One region of the Pantoea sp. sgz302252 genome, then DNA from elsewhere that is predicted to be linked to it. Evidence: predicted binding sites of a transcription regulator. Region 1 holds the regulator's gene; each other region holds the start of a gene.

Region 1 (7,464 bases):
CGCCTGAATTTCTGCAAGGCTTGCGTGAACTGTGCGACGAGCACAAGGCGTTGCTGGTGTTCGACGAAGTGCAGTGTGGCATGGGGCGTACCGGTTCGCTATTCGCGTATATGCACTACGGCGTGACGCCGGATATTTTGACCAGCGCTAAAGCCCTGGGCGGCGGTTTTCCTGTCAGCGCTATGCTGACCACGGAAGAGATTGCCAGCGCTTTCCACGTGGGATCACACGGGTCAACTTACGGCGGCAACCCATTGGCCTGTGCGGTAGCGGGCACAGCTTTCGACATTATCAACACCCCGGAAGTGCTGGAAGGGGTGAAGGCGAAGCGTGAGCAGTTCGTGAAGCACTTGCAGAAGATTGACGCTGAACTGGATGTATTCAGCGATATTCGCGGTATGGGCTTGCTGATTGGTGCCGAGCTTAAGCCTCAGTTCAAAGGGCGTGCGCGTGATTTCCTGCATGCAGCAGCCCATGAAGGTGTCATGGTGCTGAATGCCGGGACTGATGTGATGCGTTTCGCGCCGTCGCTGGTGGTTGAGAGCGCTGATATCGATGAAGGGATGAAGCGTTTTGCTGCAGCGGTCAGAAAGATTGTTGGCTGACGTTTCGCCCGGCGGCACTGCGTTTGCCGGGCCTACGAGATGTGCCCGTCTGTAGGCCTGTGCAAGCGAAGCGCCGCCAGGCAGAGTTTCTACGTCCGCCGTTTCAACCAAATCCCGTGATGTGGACGTTGACGCCAGGCCACCGAAGAAATGGTGTGCATGGTATTCAAATGGCCAAGTATCCGCTGTAAATGCTGTTCCATGGTGCTTAACGGGCCGTGGGACAGCGTATCCAGTGACTCCATAATATTGGCGTCTCCACTTCCACCTGCTTCGTCATACTCCAGACGCTGCTGACACCGTTGCAGCGCAATCTCACAAGATTCCAGATACCGTTGGGCCAGCGACTCCGTCAGCATGTTGTGCTCGCGGGCAAGCGTGGTCATGGCGTTAATATGCTCGACAATAAACTGGCTGTGAGTCACCCACAGTTTCATGTCGGCAAGATAGCGCGAGTTGAAGCCGGGTTCCTGCATCGCCTGATTAAGCGAGTTGAACAGTGCGTTATGAGCCTGATTCACACGCATGCGCTGATAGGCGAGGGTTGGCGCTTGCGGGTCATTACTCAGAATAAGACGTAAGGCATCCTGATCGGCCTCCAGCGCTTGCTGGGCATTTTTGCGCAGCAGGCCGCTTTGCCACTGCGGCCACAGCCAGACCATGCCGCCGAAGGCAATCAGACAGCCAATCAGGGTATCGGCGAGGCGTGCCACGATAAACTGATCGCCGTTGAGCGTTAGCAACTGAATGGTGTACACCGCCGTCACCGTAAAGCCCACCGTCGCCCAGCCGTAGCTTTTGCGGATCATCAGGTAGCTCACGAGGGTTATCACCAGCATCGCCGCCAGCGCATAGCCCTCCGGGGCATGAAAGTGCAGGGTGATGCCTGCGATGACCAACCCAGCCAACGTGCCTGCCGCCCGGTGAAAAATCCTCACCCGCGTTGCGCCATAGCCGTTTTGGGTGACCAGCAGCACGGTCATCAGGATCCAGTAAGGTTTGGGCAGATGCAGCGCCGTGCCCATCAGGCTGGCAATACTGAGCATCACGCTTATCCGCGCGGCACTGCGCAGGGCGGGCGATTTCAGCGAAAGATAGCTTTTTAGCGCCGCGAATACCGGCAAACGGCGTTCGTTATCGGCCATTAAATCGCGCGGATAGAGCGGGCGTTGCAGGCGCAGCACGCGTGCTATGCGGCTGAAATGCCAGACGCAGAATTGGCCGACCGGGTTATCCGGCTGCTGACGGGCGATTTTCTCCAGCGCGCCAATCTGCTTGTCCATCGAGAAACGCTGGGGAAAACGGTGGTAAAGAATATCATCGGCCATCACGCGCAGGCGCGTGGCGATGGTTTGAGCATTCCAGCGGATCACCGCTTCCGCATGGCTGCGCTCGACCAGCTTTTGGACTTCTGCCGGCTGGTGCAGGCTGACGGAGATGTGCTCCTGCAAATCAAGGCCCATCTGGAAGGAGCGCAGCAGGCGTTTGTAATCATGGTTCTTATTGGCCGCCAGCATGTGCAGCTGCTGGTAGCACTGGGTTATCAGGTCGACGGCTTTTTGCTGACGCGCCAGCAGGGGTGGCAAAGCTTTTTCTGGATCGGTGTGCTGGGTCAACAGGCTGTACTTGGCTTCGCAGTAATCCGCCAGTTGGCGATACAGCAGGCTCAGCGACTCCCGCAGCGGCTGTTCACGCCACATCCAGAACCAGAACCAGTTAAACAGGCCATACCAAAGCGTGCCGAGGGCATAAATCAGCAACGGCTCCCAGACTGGCATGTTGCCCGCAAGGCTCAGGGTAAAAATCGCGGCGATGAGAGACGCGGGAAGCAAACGCGCATGCAGAGAACTTATCTCGGCCGTCACGCCAAGCGTCATGGCGAGAACGGTCAGGATCAGCGGTAAGGGGAGGCTCTGCTCCAGCAGTAACTGAACCGCGAGGCTGCAGCCTGCAAACAGCGAACCGCCGATAATCAGGCGTTTGAAAAAGCGTTTGTGTGGCGTATCGAGACCGGCAATGTTGCAGCAGGCGGGAACTAACGAAAACAGCAATCCGTATTTGAGATACCCCAACACCAGACCGATAGCCACGGGGGTACAGAGCACCAGGGTTTGCCGCAGTGCATAGTTAATTTCCGGGTGATAAATTAGCCTGCGCCACATAGCGGTAGAGACAAAAATGGCGTATTGCGCGAACAATACGCCATTTAACGAGCTTAGCGGGTGCCGTAAACGACGATGGTCTTACCGTGGGCGGAGATCAGGTTCTGATCTTCCAGCATTTTCAGAATACGGCCAACGGTTTCACGGGAACAACCCACGATCTGCCCGATTTCCTGACGGGTAATTTTAATTTGCATACCGTCCGGGTGAGTCATGGCGTCAGGTTGTTTCGCCAGGTTCAGCAGCGTCTGCGCGATACGGCCGGTCACGTCGAGGAATGCAAGGTTGCCCACTTTCTCAGAAGTGACCTGCAGACGACGAGCCATCTGCGAGGAAAGGCGCATCAGAATATCTGGATTAACCTGGATAAGCTGACGGAATTTTTTGTAGGAAATTTCGGCCACTTCACAAGCGGTTTTTGCCCGAACCCAGGCACTACGCTCCTGACCTTCTTCGAAGAGACCAAGCTCACCAATGAAATCGCCCTGGTTGAGGTAAGAGAGGATCATCTCTTTCCCCTCTTCGTCCTTGATCAGTACAGCAACTGAGCCTTTCACGATGTAGTAAAGCGTTTCTGCTTTTTCACCCTGGTGAATCAGCGTGCTCTTCGATGGGTACTTATGAATGTGGCAATGAGACAAGAACCATTCAAGGGTAGGGTCTGTTTGCGGTTTGCCAAGCACCATGCGCGGTTATCCTCTGTTATAAGCTGTCTCCAGTGGCAGACACGATACTGCCGCTGGCTTTGCAATCGTATCCTTCCCTGTGCCTGGGAAGTCGGCTGTCGAATTATGCAGCAGCCTGTAATGTGGTGTCCTCTGCGTGCACACAGCACTTCACTGCATGACTGTAGCATCCCGACTGTTTTAGCATAGCTTTTGCTGCGTGTCTCCTGGTGTCTCGCTTCAGCATGACGCACATCTCCTTCCGTTGCGAGTTTTGTTATGTGCGCGTAATCTGAGAGGAAAATGGCAACTTCGGAGTTAAAAATTATGCAAGCACGTGTGAAATGGGTTGAGGGTTTAACCTTCCTGGGCGAGTCTGCTTCTGGCCACCAAATTTTGATGGACGGTAACTCTGGAGACAAAGCACCGAGCCCGATGGAAATGGTGCTGATGGCGGCTGGGGGTTGCAGCGCTATCGACGTGGTGTCGATTTTGCAGAAAGGGCGTCATGACGTGAAAGACTGCGAAGTGAAGCTCACCTCCGAGCGTCGTGAAGAAGCGCCACGTATGTTTACGCACATTAATCTGCACTTCATCGTGACGGGCAAAGATCTGAAAGAAGCGGCGGTCTCTCGCGCGGTGGATTTGTCAGCAGAAAAGTACTGCTCTGTGGCGCTGATGCTTGAGAAAGCCGCGAAGATCACCCATTCGTTTGAGGTGGTTGAGGCTTAAATGTGTGCGGCCTGATGCCCTCTCCCCAACCCTCTCCCACGGGGCGAGGGAGCAAACACTAAAAACCTTCTCGCAAGAGAAGGTTTTGCAGTTTACCTTCTGCTATCCATTAACCGCTCAACCAGCGGTGTCATGATCAACTCCATCGCCAGCCCCATTTTCCCTCCCGGCACAACCAGCGTGTTCATGTGTGAAATGAACGAACCTTGCAGCATCGCCAGCAGCCAGGGGAAATCGATGTCGCCCAGATTCTGGAAATGGATAACCACAAAGCTTTCATCCAGCGACGGAATGCCTTTAGCGGCAAACGGGTTAGAGGTGTCTACCGTGGGCACGCGCTGGAAGTTGATATGCGTGCGTGAGAACTGCGGCGTGATGAAGTTGATGTAATCCTCCATGGAACGAACCACGGAATCCATCACCGCTTCACGAGAATGCCCACGCTCACTGGTGTCACGCGTAAGCTTCTGAATCCATTCCAGGTTCACAATCGGGACTACGCCAACCAGCAAATCAACATGCTTTGCCACATCATGCTGAGGCGTCACTACGCCCCCGTGTAACCCTTCGTAGAACAGCACGTCGGTGGGTTCCGGCAGCGGTTGCCAGGGCGTGAAAGTGCCTGGCACCTGATTCCACGGCACGGCTTCATCATAGGTATGCAGATATTTGCGCGACTGCCCGCTGCCACTTTGGCCATAGGTGATAAACGTCTGTTCAAGCAAACCGAAGTCGTTGGCATCCGGGCCGAAATAACTGATATGGCGGCCCATGTCGCGTGCTTTACGGATTGCCATGTCCATTTCAGGGCGGGTGTAGCGATGAAAGCTGTCCCCTTCGACTTCGGCGGCGTTTAAATTGAGCTGAGCAAAGATCTTACGAAAGGCGAGGCTGGTGGTGGTGGTCCCCGCGCCGCTGGAGCCGGTCACGGCAATCACCGGGTATTTGGCAGACATAACGACTCCCTGGGTAAGCAGTGGTAATGAGTAGAGTCAGCCGCGAAATTGAGTGCGGGTCATCAGGTTGACGGTCTCGTGCAGTTCGGACCACACCAAAACGACTTCCCCGCTTTGCAATTGCTGTTTGACGTCGGCGACTTTATCTTCGAGCGAACGTTCATGTTCACCATAATCGGTGCCTTCGCGCAACACAAAGCTTTCTATCAGGTTTTCCAGCGTTTCGGGAGCCAGATCCTGCCAGGGAATGATCATGCGATAGCTCCAAGAAAACGGGTTAGCCAGTCTGGAATGCGTTTTTCCAGCCACATTTCGGGATGACGCAGCGTGCCGCCGACAAAGCCAACATGCCCGCCGTATTCGGTGAGCTGATACTGGATATTTTTCGGCAGCTCTTCCTGCGCGGGAATGGAGTGGTGATCCATAAAGGGATCGTCTTTGGCGTGAATAATCAGCGTCGGTTTGGTTATCTGGCTCAGTACAGGCATGGCGCTGCACTGGCGGTAATAGTCGATGGCATCGGCGAACCCGTGAATTTTCGACGTAATCAAATCGTCAAACTCGCGGATACGGCGAACGCTTTTCAAACGCTTAAGATCGACCGGCAGCGTGCCAGGATAAGCCTTCAGCTTGCGTGAGGCATTGGCCTTCAGCAGATTCAGCAGGTAGCGCTGATAAACACGGGAAAAGCCTTTGTCCATGTGGTAGCTGCAAGCTTCGAGCATAAACGGCGCGGAAACGATCACTGCGGCATCAAGCGGCGTCGCGTCGCCTTCTTTGGCCAGCAGGCAGCCGAGCATGTTGCCGCCCAGCGAGTAGCCGACCGCCGCCGTAGGCACTTCGCCAAATTCACGCTTCAGCCAGGAGAGGAACCAGGTGCCATCTTCGGTCTCACCGGAATGGTAAATACGATCGTTACGGTTCGGTTCGCCGCTGCAACCGCGAAAATGCATCACCACACCAAGCCAGCCGTGCTGTTGTGCCGCATGGATCAGGCCATGAGCATAAGGGCTGTAAAGGCTGCCTTCAAGGCCGTGAAACACGACCAGACGCGGTTTGTGACGCGCCTGATTCGGATTTTCACTCCAGGCCAGATCGACAAAATCACCATCCGGAAGTTCCAGGCGCTGCCAGTGCGGCGTGAACAGCACTTTGCGGCGGATCAGGCGCGGCAGCATGGTCTGCAGGTGGCAGTTGCGTACGCCTTTCATCGGCACAAAAGTGTCGTTCTCTTCGGGTGGGACTTCAAATTCTACAGGGGTGATCTGGGCCATACTGTTACGCTGTTGTGATGAAAATCCTGTCTACTATACCGCCACCTCAGTTTCATGCTTATGAAATCGAGGCGCGGTAGGCTTTTGTTGAACTTATTTAGTCTTCCTGGAGCATTTTTTCCAGTTGTTCATGGGCGTCCAGCCAGGCCATTTCGCACTCTTCCAGCCCGGATTTTGCGCTGGCCTGCTGTTGCAGGCACTCCGTCAGTTCTGCTTTACGAGCCTGATCATACAGTTCGCTGTCACTCAGTTTTTCTTCAGCGGCGGCGAGTTTTGCATTGAGTTTTTCCATCTCTTTTTCCAGACGGGCTATCTCTTTGCGCAGCGGCTGGGTCAGCGTGCGTAACTCTGCTTCGCGACGTTTCTGATCTTTTCGCGCCTGGGCGCTGTTGGCGTTGTCTTTTGGGGCTTCGTCAGGCTGGCTTTCCTGCTTCTGAATGTCAGTCAGCCACTGCTGATAATCTTCCAGATCGCCATCGAAAGGTTCCACTTTCGCATCATGCACCAGATAGAGGTCATCGGTAGTCGAACGCAGCAGGTGGCGGTCGTGCGACACCACGACCAGCGCGCCTTCAAACTCAATCAGTGCTTCGGTCAGGGCCTGACGCATGTCGAGATCCAGGTGGTTGGTCGGTTCATCGAGCAGCAGCAGGTTAGGGCGCTGCCAGACGATTAACGCCAGCACCAGACGGGCTTTCTCGCCTCCAGAGAAACGGCGAGTCTCTTCGCTCACTTTATCGCCCTGGAAACCAAAACCACCGAGGTAATCGCGCAGTTGCTGTTCCAGCACTTGCGGCGCCAGCCTGACCAGATGTTGAAGCGGTGACTCATCGGCGCGTAAAAATTCGAGCTGATGCTGGGCGAAGTAACCGAGCTTGATGCCTTTCGCCAGACCGATTTCACCGCTTTGCGGGGCCAGTTCACCAGCCAACAGTTTGATCAGCGTGGATTTACCCGCACCGTTTCGACCGAGTAAACCAATACGCGAACCCGGGACCAGGTTGAGTTTGATGGAGTCGAGAATGGTGCGGTCGCCGTAACCGGCACTGACCTTTTCCATCTTCAGCAGC
Region 2 (7,464 bases), on a different contig from region 1:
CGGCTTTATCGTGCCACAAACCTCCCGGACCTCCGGGGTATCAGGGTGTTGTAGGCCGGATAAGCGTCAGCGCCATCCGGCTTTATCGTGCCACAAACCTGCCGGACCTCCGGAGTATCAGGGTTTTGTAGGCCGGATAAGCGCTAGCGCCATCCGGCTTTATCGTGCCACAAACCTGCCGGACCTCCGGGGTATCAGGGTGTTGTAGGCCGGATAAGCGCTAGCGCCATCCGGCTTTATCGTGCCACAAACCTGCCGGACCTCCGGGGTATCAGGGTGTTGTAGGCCGGATAAGCGCCAGCGCCATCCGGCGAATAAGGCCGCTCCCCAGCCGAAATATCAAGGGTACTTCCGGCCCAATCCCAGGGATAAAGCCCATTCCGAACATCACGGTGAAAGGTCGAATAGGGCCAATCCGACACCTGTTTTACCCAGCCATGTTTCAAGGGATTGATGTAGATGTAATCCATATGGCGACGGTAATCCTCTTCGCTACGAAGGGTATGTTCCCAAAAGCGTGGTTGCCAGATATCAGACATTTGCAACCCTCGGGTAAATCCCTTTTTAATGTCCCGCCAGCGGCTGGAGTAATCGCAATCATGCTCGGGCAACGTCCAGATACAGTGCATATGTTCAGGTAAGACAACCCAAGCGTTGATATGAAATGGTTTACGAGACTTCACCCGTGCAATCGACTGTTTCAGCAATCCTGTTTGTTGAACCAGGAGATCACTTCGTCTGTTCCTGAGATTGACGGTGAAAAACCAGGTGCCCCCATTCTGATAACTACGCCTGTAATTTGACATATTCTGGCTCCTGCTTTCTTGCCCGGCGGCGCAAGCTTGCCGGGCCTACAAAACCCTACAGCAATCGAAACAGTATTCATCGTATTGAATTCCCCTTCCTGAAACCCACACGCAAGAAACTTAAGCGGCCTGCAGCGTTGCACAGGCATTTGCGACCCGCCTCTGATTTGTCAATCTGTGTGCTTTACGCTGACAGAATTTGACAATTGATGACCAGGCAGTAATCATAAAGTTAATTACTGACCAGGCAGCTATCATGAATTCCTCAACACTTTCCCAAAACAAAAACCTGCATCTGGGTTTGCTTTTTCATCTGGCAAACCAGTTTAAAGACCAGCTTATCGGCCACTATTTTTCTGGCAGCGGCATCACCGCCCCGCAATTTAAGGTTCTGATTAATATCTATAAAGGCAACACCAGCCCGGCTGAAATTTGCAAGAGCTTGCAGATGGACACCGGGGCGATGAGCCGGATGGTTGAACGGATGGTCAAGAATGACCTGATTGAACGTCACCCTAATCCTCAGGACAAACGTCAGGTGATCCTGGCCCTGACGGAAAAAGGGCAAACGCTGTGCAATACGTTTCAGAATGAAGCCCTGACCACCATTTTGGCGGACTTAACCGCCCACCTGACGCCTGAAGAATCCCGGCAGTTACAAGGCCTGCTTATCAAAATGCTGCCGGATGAATTTACGGCCCCCCATCGCTAATTAAGGCCACACGCTATGTCCATGGAAAACACCGCTCCGGCGCCTGAAAAACGCCCGAGCAAACGTAAACGCAATTTTGCGATCCTGTTGCTGATCCTGATTCTGGTGGCCGCCGGATGTCTGGCCTGGTACCTGCTGTACGCTCGTTATTACGAAACGACCGATGATGCCTATGTGAACGGTAACCAGGTCACACTGACACCGCAGATTGCCGGCACGGTCACGCAGGTCACCGTGGATGAAGGCGATTACGTGCAGAAAGGCCAGCCGCTGGTTCTGCTCGACCCAAGCGATACTGAAATTGCGCTTCAGCAGGCTGAGGCCAGCCTCGCCAATACCGTGCGTCAGGTTCGCGGCTTGTACAGCACCGCAGATAACTACCGTGCGCAGGTTGAAGCGAAAAGAGTCGCCCTGCAAACCGCGCAAAGTGACTACGCTCGCCGTGCCAAAATCTTCTCAACCGGTGCCATTGCTGCGGAAGATCTGGCGCACTATCGCGATGCCGTCACCAGCGCCCAAAGCGATTTGGTTGCCGCACAACAGGCATTGAAAACCAATCAGGCGATGGTGGATGACACCGTTATCGACAGTCACCCTGAAATCAAAACGGCCGTGGCGACCCTGCGCCAGCGCTATCTGGACAACGCGCGTAGCACCATTGTTGCGCCTGTCAGCGGTTATGTGGCGAAGCGCGCTGTGCAACTCGGCATGCGCGTCACTTCAGGCACCACGCTGCTCGCTATCGTGCCTCTGGATCAGGTTTGGGTTGATGCCAACTTCAAAGAGAGCCAGATGCAGGATATGCGTTTAGGGCAGAAAGTGACGCTGAATGCCGACCTGTACGGTGACGATGTGCAGTATCAGGGCACGATTGAAAGCTTAGGGATCGGCACCGGCAGCGCGTTTTCCCTGCTGCCTGCGCAGAACGCCAGCGGTAACTGGATCAAGATTGTTCAGCGTCTGCCGGTTCGTATTACGCTCGACCCGCATGACATGCAAAAGCATCCGCTGCGTATTGGTCTGTCGATGAACGCGAAGGTGGATATCCGTGATGTTGATGGTCATCTTCTGCCGCAAAAAACCGTCGATCAGCCGCGATTCACCACCGATGTGTATGAAACGCCAATGGAAGCGGCCGATAAACTGGTGGCGAAAATCCTTCATGACAACAGCAGCGCCGTAGCCCAGCGTTAAGAGAGAAGCTATGTCTGAGCCGAAGGCGGCCTATACGCCCCCAAGCTTGTTCCTCGCGACGCTTGCGTTGTCGCTGGCCACGTTTATGCAGGTGCTGGATTCCACCATCGCCAACGTCGCGCTGCCCACTATTTCCGGCAATCTCGGGGTGAGTTCGGATCAGGGCACATGGGTAATTACCTCGTTCGCAGTGTGTAACGCCATCGCGTTGCCGCTAACCGGCTGGTTTACCCGCCGTTTTGGGCAGCTGCGGCTGTTCATCGCCTCGGTGGTGTTCTTTACGCTCACGTCGTTCCTGTGCGGCTTTGCCCACAGCATGACGGAGCTGATCATCTTCCGTGCGCTGCAGGGATTTTTCGCCGGGCCGATGTTCCCGATGTGTCAGACGCTGCTGCTGGTCATCTTCCCGCCGATGAAGCGAAGCATGGCGCTCGCGCTGCTGTCGATGGTTACCGTTGTCGCGCCTATTGTCGGCCCGATTACCGGCGGCTGGATAACCGATAACTACTCCTGGCCGTGGATTTTCTATATCAACGTGCCGATCGGGATTTTCGCCTCGATAGTGGTCTGGACGCAGCTGAAAGGAAGAGAAGAAACCACGCAGTCGTCGCCTATCGACTATATCGGCATCATGCTGCTGGTGCTGGGCGTCGGGCTGCTGCAGGTGGTGCTGGACAAAGGGAATGACGAAGACTGGTTCTCTTCGACGCCTATCATCGTGATGTCGGTGGTGTCCACGATTAGCCTGATTAGCTTTGTGATTTGGGAACTGGGCGAGCGCCACCCGATCGTGAATTTGCGCCTGTTCAAGGAGCGTAACTTCGCGATTGGCACGCTCGCGCTGATGCTCGGTTACGCAGCGTTCTTCGCCATCAACATTATTTTGCCGCAGTGGCTGCAAACACAGATGGGTTACACCGCCATCTGGGCTGGGCTTGCGGCCGCGCCGATGGGCTTCTTGCCGTTGTTGCTGACGCCGATCATTGGCCGTTACGCAACGAGAGTCGATTTGCGGCTGCTGTGCTCCATCTCGTTCCTGACGATGGGCATGTCGTGCCTGATGCGCGCGCAATTCAACACTGATGTGGATTTCCGCACTATCGCGGGCGTGCAGATGTTTATGGGGATTGGCGTGGCATTCTTCTTTATGCCGCTGACCACCATCGTGCTGTCGAACCTGCACGGCAATGAAGTGGCGGAAGGTTCAGGCCTGGCGACGTTTTTCCGCGTGCTTGGCGGCTCTTTTGCGTCGTCGCTCACCACCTGGATTTGGCAGCGTCGGGAGATTTTCCACCACGCTAATCTGACGGAAAGCGTGTCGCAATATAACCCGGCGGCGGTGGATTATGTGCAGAAGATGGGTGGCCCAACGCAGCAGCACTTTGCGATGATTGAGCAAAGCATCACGCAGCAGGCGTACATGATGTCGACAATTGATTATTTTTGGGTGCTCGGCTGGGGCTTTATGGGGTTGATCCTGATTATCTGGTTTACCCGTCCGCCGTTTGTCCGTTCAGGCGCTCCGGGCGCTCCTGCGGCAGGGCATTAACTCTCACTGCCCGGTGGCGGCTACGCCTTACCGAGCCTACGAAAGATTTTGTAGGCCGGATAAGCGTAGCGCCATCCGGCATTTTTGACGTTAAAACAGCCACAAAGGTTTCACTGCGGACGGCAGACACCGGCCGCCATTGTTAACTTTTCTGTGAGGAATTTGACGTCGTTCTCTTCTCCGTGATTATCTGATTATCACTCCACGTCAGCCTTATTCCGTTTTCACTGACGCGATCCCAACCAGGAGATAACCATGAGCCGCCCGTATCAAAAAGACCCGAAATCCGTTCAGGCCCTGTCCGAACTGGAATTTAACGTCACCCAGAGAAATGCCACCGAGCGCCCGTTCACCGGCAAATATGATGAGCATTTTGAGGAGGGGTTGTACGTCGATATTGTTTCCGGCGAGCCACTTTTTTCGTCGCTGGATAAGTTTGATTCCGGCTGTGGCTGGCCTGCCTTCAGCCGCCCGGTGGAAGACAATGTTCGCAACATCAGAGATTTAAGCCACGGCATGGTGCGCACCGAAGTTCGCTCTCAGCACGGCGACAGCCATCTCGGACACGTGTTCCCGGACGGACCGCAGGACAAAGGTGGCCTGCGCTACTGCATTAACTCCGCGTCGCTGCGCTTCATCCCGAAAGCGAATTTAGCCGCGGAAGGTTACGGGGAATATCTCTCTCTTTTTTGACGCCGACACGAAGAAATAACGTGAAGCGGCAGGCCTCTCACCTGCCGCCTTTGGCCGATTATTTTTCTGCCGCCGGGAACAGCAACGCGTCGCGTAAGAGGTGGTCGTTACCGCGACGGCGAGTGAAGCCAATCCTGTCGAAGTATTCAAGAATCTGAATCGCCAGCTTGCGGCCCACGTTGAGGCTGTCGCGAAAATCGGCCGCACAGGCTGATCCCCGCGCCAGATCCAGTTGGCGGATCAATCCGGCAAACTGCACAATCCGATCGTTGCGGTAATAACGATCTTTGACGATCGCCGTAATCATCCCCTGCTGCGCTGCCTGCCGTAACGTCACGCGCATAACCTGTTCGTCGCTGCCCGTTTCTTTCGCCAAATCCCGAACCCACCAGGGTTCATCGCCAAACAGCGGTTCAACTTTTTGCCACAACACAGCCTGTTCGTCAGTAAATCCGGCTTTATGATCTGGCAGATGCAGCCAGCCGTGGTGGCTGTTGATAAGCCCCGACGTGCGCATTTGCTCAATCAACATCAGCACCAGCGCTTCGTCTTCCATCGGCAGCGCGATACGGCGCAGACGTTCCCGGCCTGGCCCCGGCTCATCGCGATGCTGTTCGTGGTAAACGGACAAGGCGTTGATCAACTTCTGCTGCCAGCGCTGGCTCAGTGCGCCGCTCAGCACGCTATCGCCCGCTCGCAGCAGGTTCGGCTGTTGAAGCAGCGGTGCTAAGCCTTCGTCATTAAGCTGACGCGCCCAGCCAAATTCACTCAGGCGCAGCGCATCGCGTTGCAGGTGGACATCGAATGCTTCTGCGTCCGTGCTCACCTGAGAGAGTTGCGCCAGCCACTGCAGATATTCCGGCTTACGTTTACCGCGACGAGGCGGGTTCAGCGTCACCACGCATGCCCCTGCGAGCGTGCTTCTGGCAGAGATATCGCGCAGCACCAGCCTGTCGTTATCTGCCAGCCACAGCGGCGTATCCAGGACCAGTTCCGCCAGATTATTTTCCAGCAGCGAGACGCGCCCGGTGATATGGCTTGCGGCATGGTGAATATGCAGCGGCTGCCACTGGGTGAGCGGCGTGTGGCATTGCAGCTCAACAATGACGCGCTCTGACGGTTCTGCGGGCTGTTGCACCAGCAGCCAGTCGCCGCGGGTGATGTCTTCTTTTTGCGCATCACCGGCAATGTTCAGCGCTATACGCTGCCCGGCGTGTGCTTGTTCTGTCGGCTGGTTTTGCGCGTGTAGCCCACGCACGCGCATGGGTTTGTTGACGCCTGTCAGCCAGAGCGTATCGCCAACCTTCACCTCGCCCGTCAGCGCCGTGCCGGTCACGACAAGGCCTGCGCCTTTCACGGTGAATGCCCGGTCAATCGCCAGGCGGAAACATTGGTGCTCAGCGTGCTGGCGCTCTGCCAGATTCAGCAGGTGCTCACGTAAAGCCTCGATGCCGCGCATTTCCGTGGCTGCTGTTTCAAACAAAGTGGCTTCACTGAAATCGTATTCGCGCAAAACGTCGGTGACTTGCTGATGAACGTCGGCAATACGTGCGCTATCAACGCGATCGGTTTTGGTCAAGGCAACGGTGATCGTCGGCTTTCCGGTCAGTTGCAAAATCGCCAGATGTTCGCGGGTTTGCGCCATGACACCGTCATCGCACGCCACCACCAGCAGGGCATGATCGATACCGCCTACGCCCGCCAGCATATTGGCGAGGAATTTTTCGTGGCCTGGTACATCAATAAACCCAGGCACGCGGCCATCGGGTTGCGGCCAGTAGGCATACCCCAAATCGATGGTCATGCCACGCGCTTTTTCTTCCGGCAAGCGAGAGGCATTTACGCCCGTGATAGCCTGCAATAAGGTGGTTTTGCCGTGGTCAACGTGCCCGGCGGTGGCAATAATCATTTCAACACACTCTCCAGAAAGCGCGCCTCGTCTTCAAGACAGCGCAAATCCAGCCATAAACGCCCGTCATAAATGCGCCCTAAAACCGGCAATTCACGCTGTCGCCAACTTTCTGCCAGCGCTTCCAGCGTGCTGCCTCGTCCGTCATTCGGCGTGAACGTGACTGCCTGAGAAGGCAGGCGATCAACCGGCAGCGAACCACTGCCTATTTGCGACAGACACGGCTCAAGGCGCACGGTGAAATCAGGATAGTGCGCTTGCAGCGGCGCTAGTAAGCGCTCGCCTTGCTCACGAATCTCATCCTGTTGGCGCGTTAACAGGCGTAAGGTTGGCAATGCCTGCGGTAATTTTTCAGGATGCAGATACAAACGTAGCGTGGCTTCCAGCGCCGCCAGTGTCATTTTATCGGCGCGCAGCGCACGCTTGAGCGGGTGCTGTTGCAGCTTCGCAATCAGCTCACGTTTGCCGACAATAATGCCCGCCTGCGGGCCACCGAGCAGCTTGTCGCCAGAGAAACTGACGAGGCTCACGCCGCTGGCAATCAGCTCCTGCGGCATCGGTTCTTTCGGCAGGCCATACTGGCTCAAATCCACCAGCGAAC
Region 3 (7,464 bases), on a different contig from region 1:
GGAGACAAAGCGACCGAAGCGGTCTGCTGCGCGCCCACGCATGTAACGCAGGCCAATGAATAGTGCGACAGGTTGGTACATGTAATCCGTCTGGTTGCTGTTAGCTAGAGCCCGAGTATATAAGCGAAAGCCGGGAGCGTAAATGCGAGAAGTCAGATACGGCCTGCCGTAAGAGCATTTTAAAATGAAAAAATACAGTCTGTTACTGATTATGGCTGCGCAGCCGTGAAACAGGGGGACAAAAGTCCGAAAGCATAGCCTTTCGCCACCAGGCGTGTAGCCGGAGTGCATGCTTAACCTTCTTCGATCAAAATAAACCTGACGGACGAAGGGGAAAATTCAGCATGCTGATTTAGGGCCACTAAGACCATCGGCGGTTTGCTAAACCCTGATGATCAAGGATAATAAGCCTCATTGAAGAAAGGCGGTTTGCCCCCACCATCAGAGGTAAACCCACGAGGGACCTGATATTACCTATGCCTGAATTAGCTGAAAACCAACGCTATACCCTGCCTGTCAAAGCAGGTGAACAACGTCTTCTGGGTGAACTGACCGGTGCCGCCTGTGCGACCGAAGTTGCTCAGATTGTGGAACGCCACAACGGGCCCGTGGTGCTGATTGCGCCCGATATGCAAAATGCGTTGCGCCTGCATGACGAAATCAGCCAGTTCACCAATCAGATGGTGATGAATCTGGCGGACTGGGAAACCTTGCCGTATGACAGTTTCTCTCCCCATCAGGAAATTATTTCCTCGCGCCTTTCGACGCTCTATCAGCTTCCCACCATGCAGCGCGGCGTGTTGATTGTTCCCGTTAATACTCTGATGCAACGAGTCTGCCCGCACAGCTATCTGCACGGGCATGCGCTGGTGATGAAAAAAGGTCAGCAGCTTTCGCGTGATGCGCTTCGCGCGCAGCTCGATAGCGCGGGTTATCGCCATGTGGACCAGGTCATGGAACACGGTGAATATGCTACTCGTGGTGCGTTGTTAGATTTGTTCCCGATGGGGAGTAGTCAGCCTTATCGTCTGGACTTTTTCGATGATGAAATCGACAGCCTGCGTCTGTTTGATACCGACACTCAACGCACGCTGGAAGAAGTCGAAGCGATCAATTTATTGCCCGCTCACGAGTTCCCCACGGACAAAACCGCTATCGAGCTGTTCCGCAGCCAGTGGCGAGATAAGTTCGACGTTAAACGCGATGCCGAACATATCTACCAGCAGGTCAGCAAAGGCACGCTGCCTGCGGGTATTGAATACTGGCAGCCCCTTTTCTTTAGCGAACCTTTGCCACCGCTGTTTAGCTATTTCCCTGCTAACACGCTGCTCGTCAGTACCGGCGATCCTGAAGCCAGCGCACAGCGTTTTGAAATCGATACGCAAGCACGTTTCGAAAATCGTGGCGTTGACCCGATGCGCCCTCTCCTGCCACCTGCCCAGCTGTGGCTTCGTGTCGATGAGTTGTTTAGCGAGCTGAAAAAATGGCCGCGTGTGCAGCTCAAAACAGAGCAGCTCGCAGACAAAGCTGCCAACGTCAATCTTGGCTATCAAAAACTGCCAGACCTGGCGGTGCAGGCGCAGAACAAATCACCGCTCGATAACCTTCGTCGCTTCCTTGAGTCTTTTGAAGGCCCGGTAATTTTCTCGGTCGAAAGTGAAGGCCGCCGTGAGGCGCTGGGTGAACTGCTGTCACGCATTAAGCTGGCGCCTAAACGGGTTCAGCGCCTTGACGAAGCCACGGGGAATGGTCGTTTTCTGATTACCGGCTCCGCCGAGCACGGCTATATTGATACGCTGCGCAATCGGGCGTTAATTTGCGAAAGCGATTTACTCGGCGAGCGCGTGGCTCGCAGGCGTCAGGATTCGCGTCGCACGATCAACCCGGACACGCTGATTCGCAATCTTGCCGAATTGCATGAAGGACAACCCGTTGTCCATCTGGAACATGGTGTTGGCCGGTATGCCGGCATGACGACGCTGGAAGCTGGCGGCATCACCGCTGAATATCTGATGCTCATCTATGCCAATGACGCGAAACTGTATGTTCCGGTGTCGTCGCTGCATCTGATCAGCCGTTACGCCGGTGGCGCGGAAGATAATGCTCCGCTGCACAAACTGGGTGGCGATGCATGGGCAAGAGCGCGTCAAAAAGCGGCCGAAAAAGTTCGTGATGTCGCGGCTGAACTGCTTGATATCTACGCGCAACGGGCGGCCAAATCAGGTTATGCCTTTAAGCACGATCGCGAGCAGTATCAACTCTTCTGCGACACCTTCCCGTTTGAAACCACGCCTGATCAGGCGCAGGCGATCAATGCGGTGCTGAGCGATATGTGCCAGCCGCTGGCGATGGACAGACTGGTGTGCGGCGACGTGGGCTTTGGTAAAACCGAAGTTGCCATGCGCGCCGCGTTCCTGGCGGCAGAAAACAACAAACAGGTTGCCGTGCTGGTGCCGACCACCCTGCTTGCTCAGCAGCATTTCGATAACTTCCGCGATCGCTTTGCCAACTGGCCAGTGCGCATTGAGATGCTCTCACGCTTCCGCAGTGCCAAAGAGCAGACGCAGATTCTGGAACAAGCCAGTGAAGGTAAAATCGATATCCTGATTGGCACACATAAATTGCTGCAAAGCGACGTGAAATGGCGCGATCTCGGCTTGTTGATTGTTGATGAAGAGCACCGTTTCGGCGTGCGTCATAAAGAACGCATTAAAGCGATGCGTGCCGATGTCGACATTCTGACCCTGACGGCAACGCCGATTCCGCGTACGCTGAACATGGCGATGAGCGGCATGCGTGACCTGTCTATTATCGCCACACCACCTGCTCGCCGTCTGGCAGTCAAAACCTTCGTGCGCGAGTATGACAATCTGGTTGTGCGCGAAGCGATTCTGCGTGAGGTGCTGCGCGGCGGTCAGGTTTATTACCTCTATAACGATGTCGAAAATATCCAGAAAGCCGCAGACCGCCTGGCAGAACTGGTGCCCGAAGCCCGTATTGCTATCGGCCATGGGCAGATGCGCGAACGCGAATTGGAACGGGTGATGAATGATTTTCACCACCAGCGTTTCAACGTGCTGGTGTGTACCACGATAATCGAAACCGGGATCGACATTCCGACGGCCAACACCATCATCATTGAACGCGCTGACCACTTCGGCCTTGCTCAGTTGCATCAGTTACGTGGTCGCGTTGGGCGTTCTCATCACCAGGCCTACGCATGGCTGCTGACGCCGCATCCAAAAGCCATGACCACCGACGCGCAAAAACGTCTGGAAGCCATCGCCTCTCTGGAAGATTTAGGCGCAGGCTTTGCGCTCGCAACCCATGACCTCGAAATTCGTGGCGCGGGTGAGTTGCTGGGTGAAGATCAGAGCGGTTCGATGGAAACCATTGGCTTCTCGCTGTACATGGAACTGCTGGAAAATGCGGTGGATGCGCTGAAAGCGGGCCGTGAGCCGTCGCTGGAAGATCTCACCAGCCAGCAGACCGAAGTTGAGCTGCGTATGCCGTCATTGCTGCCGGACGATTTTATTCCGGACGTTAACACCCGCCTCTCTTTCTACAAGCGTATCGCCAGTGCCAAAGGCGAGCAGGAGCTCGATGAGCTGAAAGTTGAGCTTATCGACCGCTTCGGCCTGCTGCCGGATGCCGCACGTAACCTACTGGATATTGCTCGTCTTCGCCAGCAGGCGCAGAAACTGGGCATTCGCAAGCTTGAAGGGAATGAGAAAGGCGGCGTGATTGAATTCAATGAAAAGAATCACGTGAATCCTGCCTGGCTTATTGGCCTGTTGCAGAAGCAGCCTCAGCACTATCGTCTTGATGGGCCGACTCGCCTGAAGTTCTTCCAGGAACTGGCCGAGCGTAAAGCCCGAATGGAGTGGGTGCGCAACTTTATGCAGCAGCTTGAAGAGAACGCTGTTGCCTGATTCCCTTCCCGGCGGCGTCTGTCGCCGGGACTGCTCCCCCCGCGTCTTTACACACTCTTTGCAATTCACTGAAACGTCCAGACACAGCCTGATGCCATAATGAGGGTCTCTCCTGCTTAATCACCATTATGGATGTGCTGTGATGATGATTCAATCGCGTTTCCTGCGGCTGATGGCGCTGTTTGCCCTCGCTGCAACTGTGGCTGTGACTTTACCCGCACGCGCCAATACCTGGCCTCTTCCACCTGCTGGCAGCCGTCTGGTCGGTGAAAACCGTTTTCACGTTGTCGCTAACGATGGCGGCTCTCTGGAAGCTATCGCGAAAAAATACAATGTCGGTTTTTTGGCTTTGCTTCAGGCGAACCCCGGCGTTGATCCGTATGTTCCACGCGCCGGCAGCGTGCTGACCATTCCGCTGCAAACTCTGCTGCCTGATGCGCCACGAGAAGGCATGGTGATTAACCTTGCCGAGCTGCGTCTCTATTATTACCCGCCGGGCAAAAACAGCGTCACGGTTTACCCGATTGGCATCGGCCAGTTGGGAGGCGACACACTGACGCCAACCATGGTGACCACGGTATCCGATAAGCGCGCTAATCCTACGTGGACGCCAACGGCCAACATCCGCGCCCGATACAAGGCCAACGGGATTAATTTACCTGCCGTAGTGCCTGCCGGGCCAGATAACCCGATGGGCCATCACGCTATTCGCTTGTCGGCCTATGGCGGTGTGTATCTGCTGCACGGGACTAACGCTGACTTCGGTATTGGCATGCGTGTGAGCTCCGGCTGTATCCGTCTGCGTGATGGCGACATCGAAACGCTGTTCAGGCAAGTGACGCCAGGCACCAAAGTGAACATCATCAATACGCCAATCAAGGCGTCCGTTGAGCCAAACGGTGTACACCTTGTGGAAGTGCATCAGCCGCTGTCCAGACATATCAATGATGATCCGCAGGTGTTGCCCATCACGCTCAGCAGCACAATGCAGGCCTTCAAAAATTCCGCACAGACAGATGCATCGGTGATGGAACATGTGATGGAAGTGCGTTCGGGTATACCTGTGGATGTCACCACTCACGGTGAAGCAACGGCACAAACGCTATAAACCGCCCCTTTCTGAGAACAAAAAAAAGACCACGACAAATGTCGTGGTCTCAGACTGCTGACAAAGAAGGAAAAAGCGTGGTTTTTCCTTCTTTGTGGTGAGCAGCCGAAAATCAATAAATTGATTTTCCTTGTTTTTTTATTCGGTACCCTATGACAAATCTCATTCGTTAGAGGTTTGTCATCACTCTCGTCTTTTTTATGGCAGTGGCATTGCCAAGGGTTAAATAAGGAGGGCCTTATTTATAAATTACCGCAGTCCCGTGCAGGGAATTTGGACCGGTAACTGAGGTAATACGGAATGATTTGGCGCCCATGGCGTCTGCTTTCTGTGCCAACTGGTCTTCCAGAGAACCCAGGTTGGTGCCTGCGTCAGCAGAGATAACGCCGACTTTGTGTTGGTCAACCGGTGTGGACTGAACTTCTACCGCTGCGAAGCTTGCGAATGACAGTGAACTCAGGACGGCAGCAACAGCGAAAGTTTTGATGCTTTTCATGATTTTTTACCTTTGCAGATGAATTTTGCCGGGTCGTTATTATTAACTTAACGATCGATAGGGAAATAATAGTGTGATCTGAATCACGCGTCAACGGATTTTTATAATGATGATTATATAAATAATTTATCTCTTATTTTTCATATCGATATGAGAATTTTATTTTGTCTCATCCGGCGCTGGTTATGCTGAGGGTTTATTTTTATAATGAACGTTCAACACATCCATAGAGGTACAACGGCACCATGACAACTGACGTTGCAAGTTGCGTAAAAAAAAGCCGTGGCCGACCAAAAGTGTTCGACAGGGAAGCGGCGCTCGATAAGGCCATGACACTCTTCTGGCAGCACGGCTATGAAGCAACATCACTCGCGGATTTAGTGGAAGCGACAGGTGCGAAAGCCCCGACGCTGTACGCAGAATTCGTCAACAAAGAAGGCCTGTTCCGGGCTGTTCTGGATCGCTATATCTCACGCTTTGCCGATAAGCACGAAGCTCAACTTTTTTGTGAAGAGAAGCCGGTAGAACAAGCGCTACGTGATTATTTCAGCGCTGTGGCCACTTGCTTTACCAGCAAAGACACCCCGGCTGGTTGCTTCATGATTAACACCTCGGCGACGCTTGCGGCCTCGTCGAAGGACATTGCGCGAACGATAAAATCTCGCCACGCAATGCAGGAAAAAACACTCTGCGAGTTTCTGACCCAACGTCAGGCCCGCGGTGAAATCCCTGCCGATAAGCCCGTTTGCGAACTGGCCCTGTTCCTGAGCTGCATTCTGCAAGGGATGTCCATCAGCGCGCGTGAAGGCGCAAGCTACGAATCGCTGATGAAGATAACGGACACCACGTTACGACTGTGGCCACAGATGCTGAAAATCTGATTGCGACAACAGCTGCCATGCCGGGTGGCGGCTTCGCCTTACGCCGGCCTACGACACGCACCAGGCCTGGCAAGCGCAGCGTCGCAGGGCAATGAGCCATAAAAAAGGCCCCTCAGCCTGAGCGAATGAGGGGCCAATTAACAGATAAACTGCTTTTTTAGGCTTTGTTAGTCAAAACCAGCTGACCATTGCTGTCGAGTGGGATCTGAGTACCAGGATCTTTATCCATACGGATTTTCCCCTGCTGATCGCCAATTTTGTAGGTCACATCGTAACCCAACATCTTATCTGACTTGTCGTACACGGTTTTACAGCGCTGCTGCGTGGTGGTGTACGTATCGTTATCCTGCATCGAACCCTGAATCTGGTTACCCGCATAACCGCCGCCTAACGCCCCAGCGATGGTGGCAACATCTTTACCACGTCCACCCCCAAACTGATGGCCAATCACGCCACCCGCTACGGCACCGAGCACTGAACCGGCGATACGGTTTTCATCCTGAACCGGACGGCGATGCGTCACCGCAACGTTCCGACATTCCTGACGAGGTGTTTTCACTGACTCTTTAATGGGCGTTGCAGAGATAACCTGCGCATATTGTGGGCCACGATCAAGCACGTTAAGACTGGCCACCGCCGCCACACCCAGCGCAGCAGCTACGCCAATCCCTATACCCGCTAACATTGATTTATTCACGGGAGTTCCTCCTTTGTTGCTGTTGGTAACAATTTTGCAACCAGAAGGTGAAGTTGGATATAAGAAAACCCCTGAAAAAATCGCCGGGAAACGGCGGATTCGAGCGATTCAGAGCATTCTGAAGGAGAGAAACTGGATTTTAAAGAGGTAGAAAAGATGCCGGTGGCGCAGCGCCACCGGGCATTAGGCAATCAGTGCAGTTTAAGGCGAGGACGGATCACGCGGTTGATGCTACCCACCAGCATCATCAACCCGGTTTTGAAGTAACCGTGCAGTGCAATCTGGTGCATACGGTACAGGGAAATGTACACGAAGCGGGCAATGCGCCCTTCTACCATCATTGAGCCGCG

Evidence for each region. The regulator CRP, encoded in region 1, controls carbon source genes, mostly activating them, when cyclic AMP is high. The targets are predictions, from matches to a motif close to ATGTGANNNNNNTCACAT.
Region 2: the regulator CRP is predicted to act here: its motif matches at 4,422-4,439, upstream of msrB (peptide-methionine (R)-S-oxide reductase MsrB).
Region 3: the regulator CRP is predicted to act here: its motif matches at 5,608-5,625, upstream of bhsA (multiple stress resistance protein BhsA).

The regions. Positions count from the first base shown of each region.
Region 1 is NZ_JBLFJW010000024.1:73,060-80,523, forward strand. It holds gene argD (bifunctional acetylornithine/succinyldiaminopimelate transaminase) at 1-605, shown strand, start outside; gene ACLW56_RS17550 (YccS/YhfK family putative transporter) at 695-2,767, opposite strand; gene crp (cAMP-activated global transcriptional regulator CRP) at 2,821-3,453, opposite strand; gene ACLW56_RS17560 (OsmC family protein) at 3,760-4,164, shown strand; gene ACLW56_RS17565 (phosphoribulokinase) at 4,257-5,120, opposite strand; gene ACLW56_RS17570 (YheU family protein) at 5,157-5,375, opposite strand; gene ACLW56_RS17575 (hydrolase) at 5,372-6,394, opposite strand; gene ACLW56_RS17580 (ABC transporter ATP-binding protein) at 6,492-7,464, opposite strand, start outside.
Region 2 is NZ_JBLFJW010000021.1:69,086-76,549, forward strand. It holds partial or broken gene ACLW56_RS16280 (REP-associated tyrosine transposase) at 321-806, opposite strand; gene ACLW56_RS16285 (MarR family transcriptional regulator) at 1,063-1,518, shown strand; gene ACLW56_RS16290 (efflux RND transporter periplasmic adaptor subunit) at 1,534-2,712, shown strand; gene ACLW56_RS16295 (DHA2 family efflux MFS transporter permease subunit) at 2,723-4,261, shown strand; gene msrB (peptide-methionine (R)-S-oxide reductase MsrB) at 4,517-4,954, shown strand; gene selB (selenocysteine-specific translation elongation factor) at 5,013-6,863, opposite strand; gene selA (L-seryl-tRNA(Sec) selenium transferase) at 6,860-7,464, opposite strand, start outside.
Region 3 is NZ_JBLFJW010000001.1:264,101-271,564, forward strand. It holds gene lolC (lipoprotein-releasing ABC transporter permease subunit LolC) at 1-81, opposite strand, end outside; gene mfd (transcription-repair coupling factor) at 477-3,932, shown strand; gene ldtC (L,D-transpeptidase LdtC) at 4,078-5,040, shown strand; gene bhsA (multiple stress resistance protein BhsA) at 5,279-5,536, opposite strand; gene ACLW56_RS01350 (TetR/AcrR family transcriptional regulator) at 5,782-6,417, shown strand; gene ACLW56_RS01355 (glycine zipper 2TM domain-containing protein) at 6,575-7,114, opposite strand; gene ACLW56_RS01360 (NAD(P)/FAD-dependent oxidoreductase) at 7,306-7,464, opposite strand, start outside.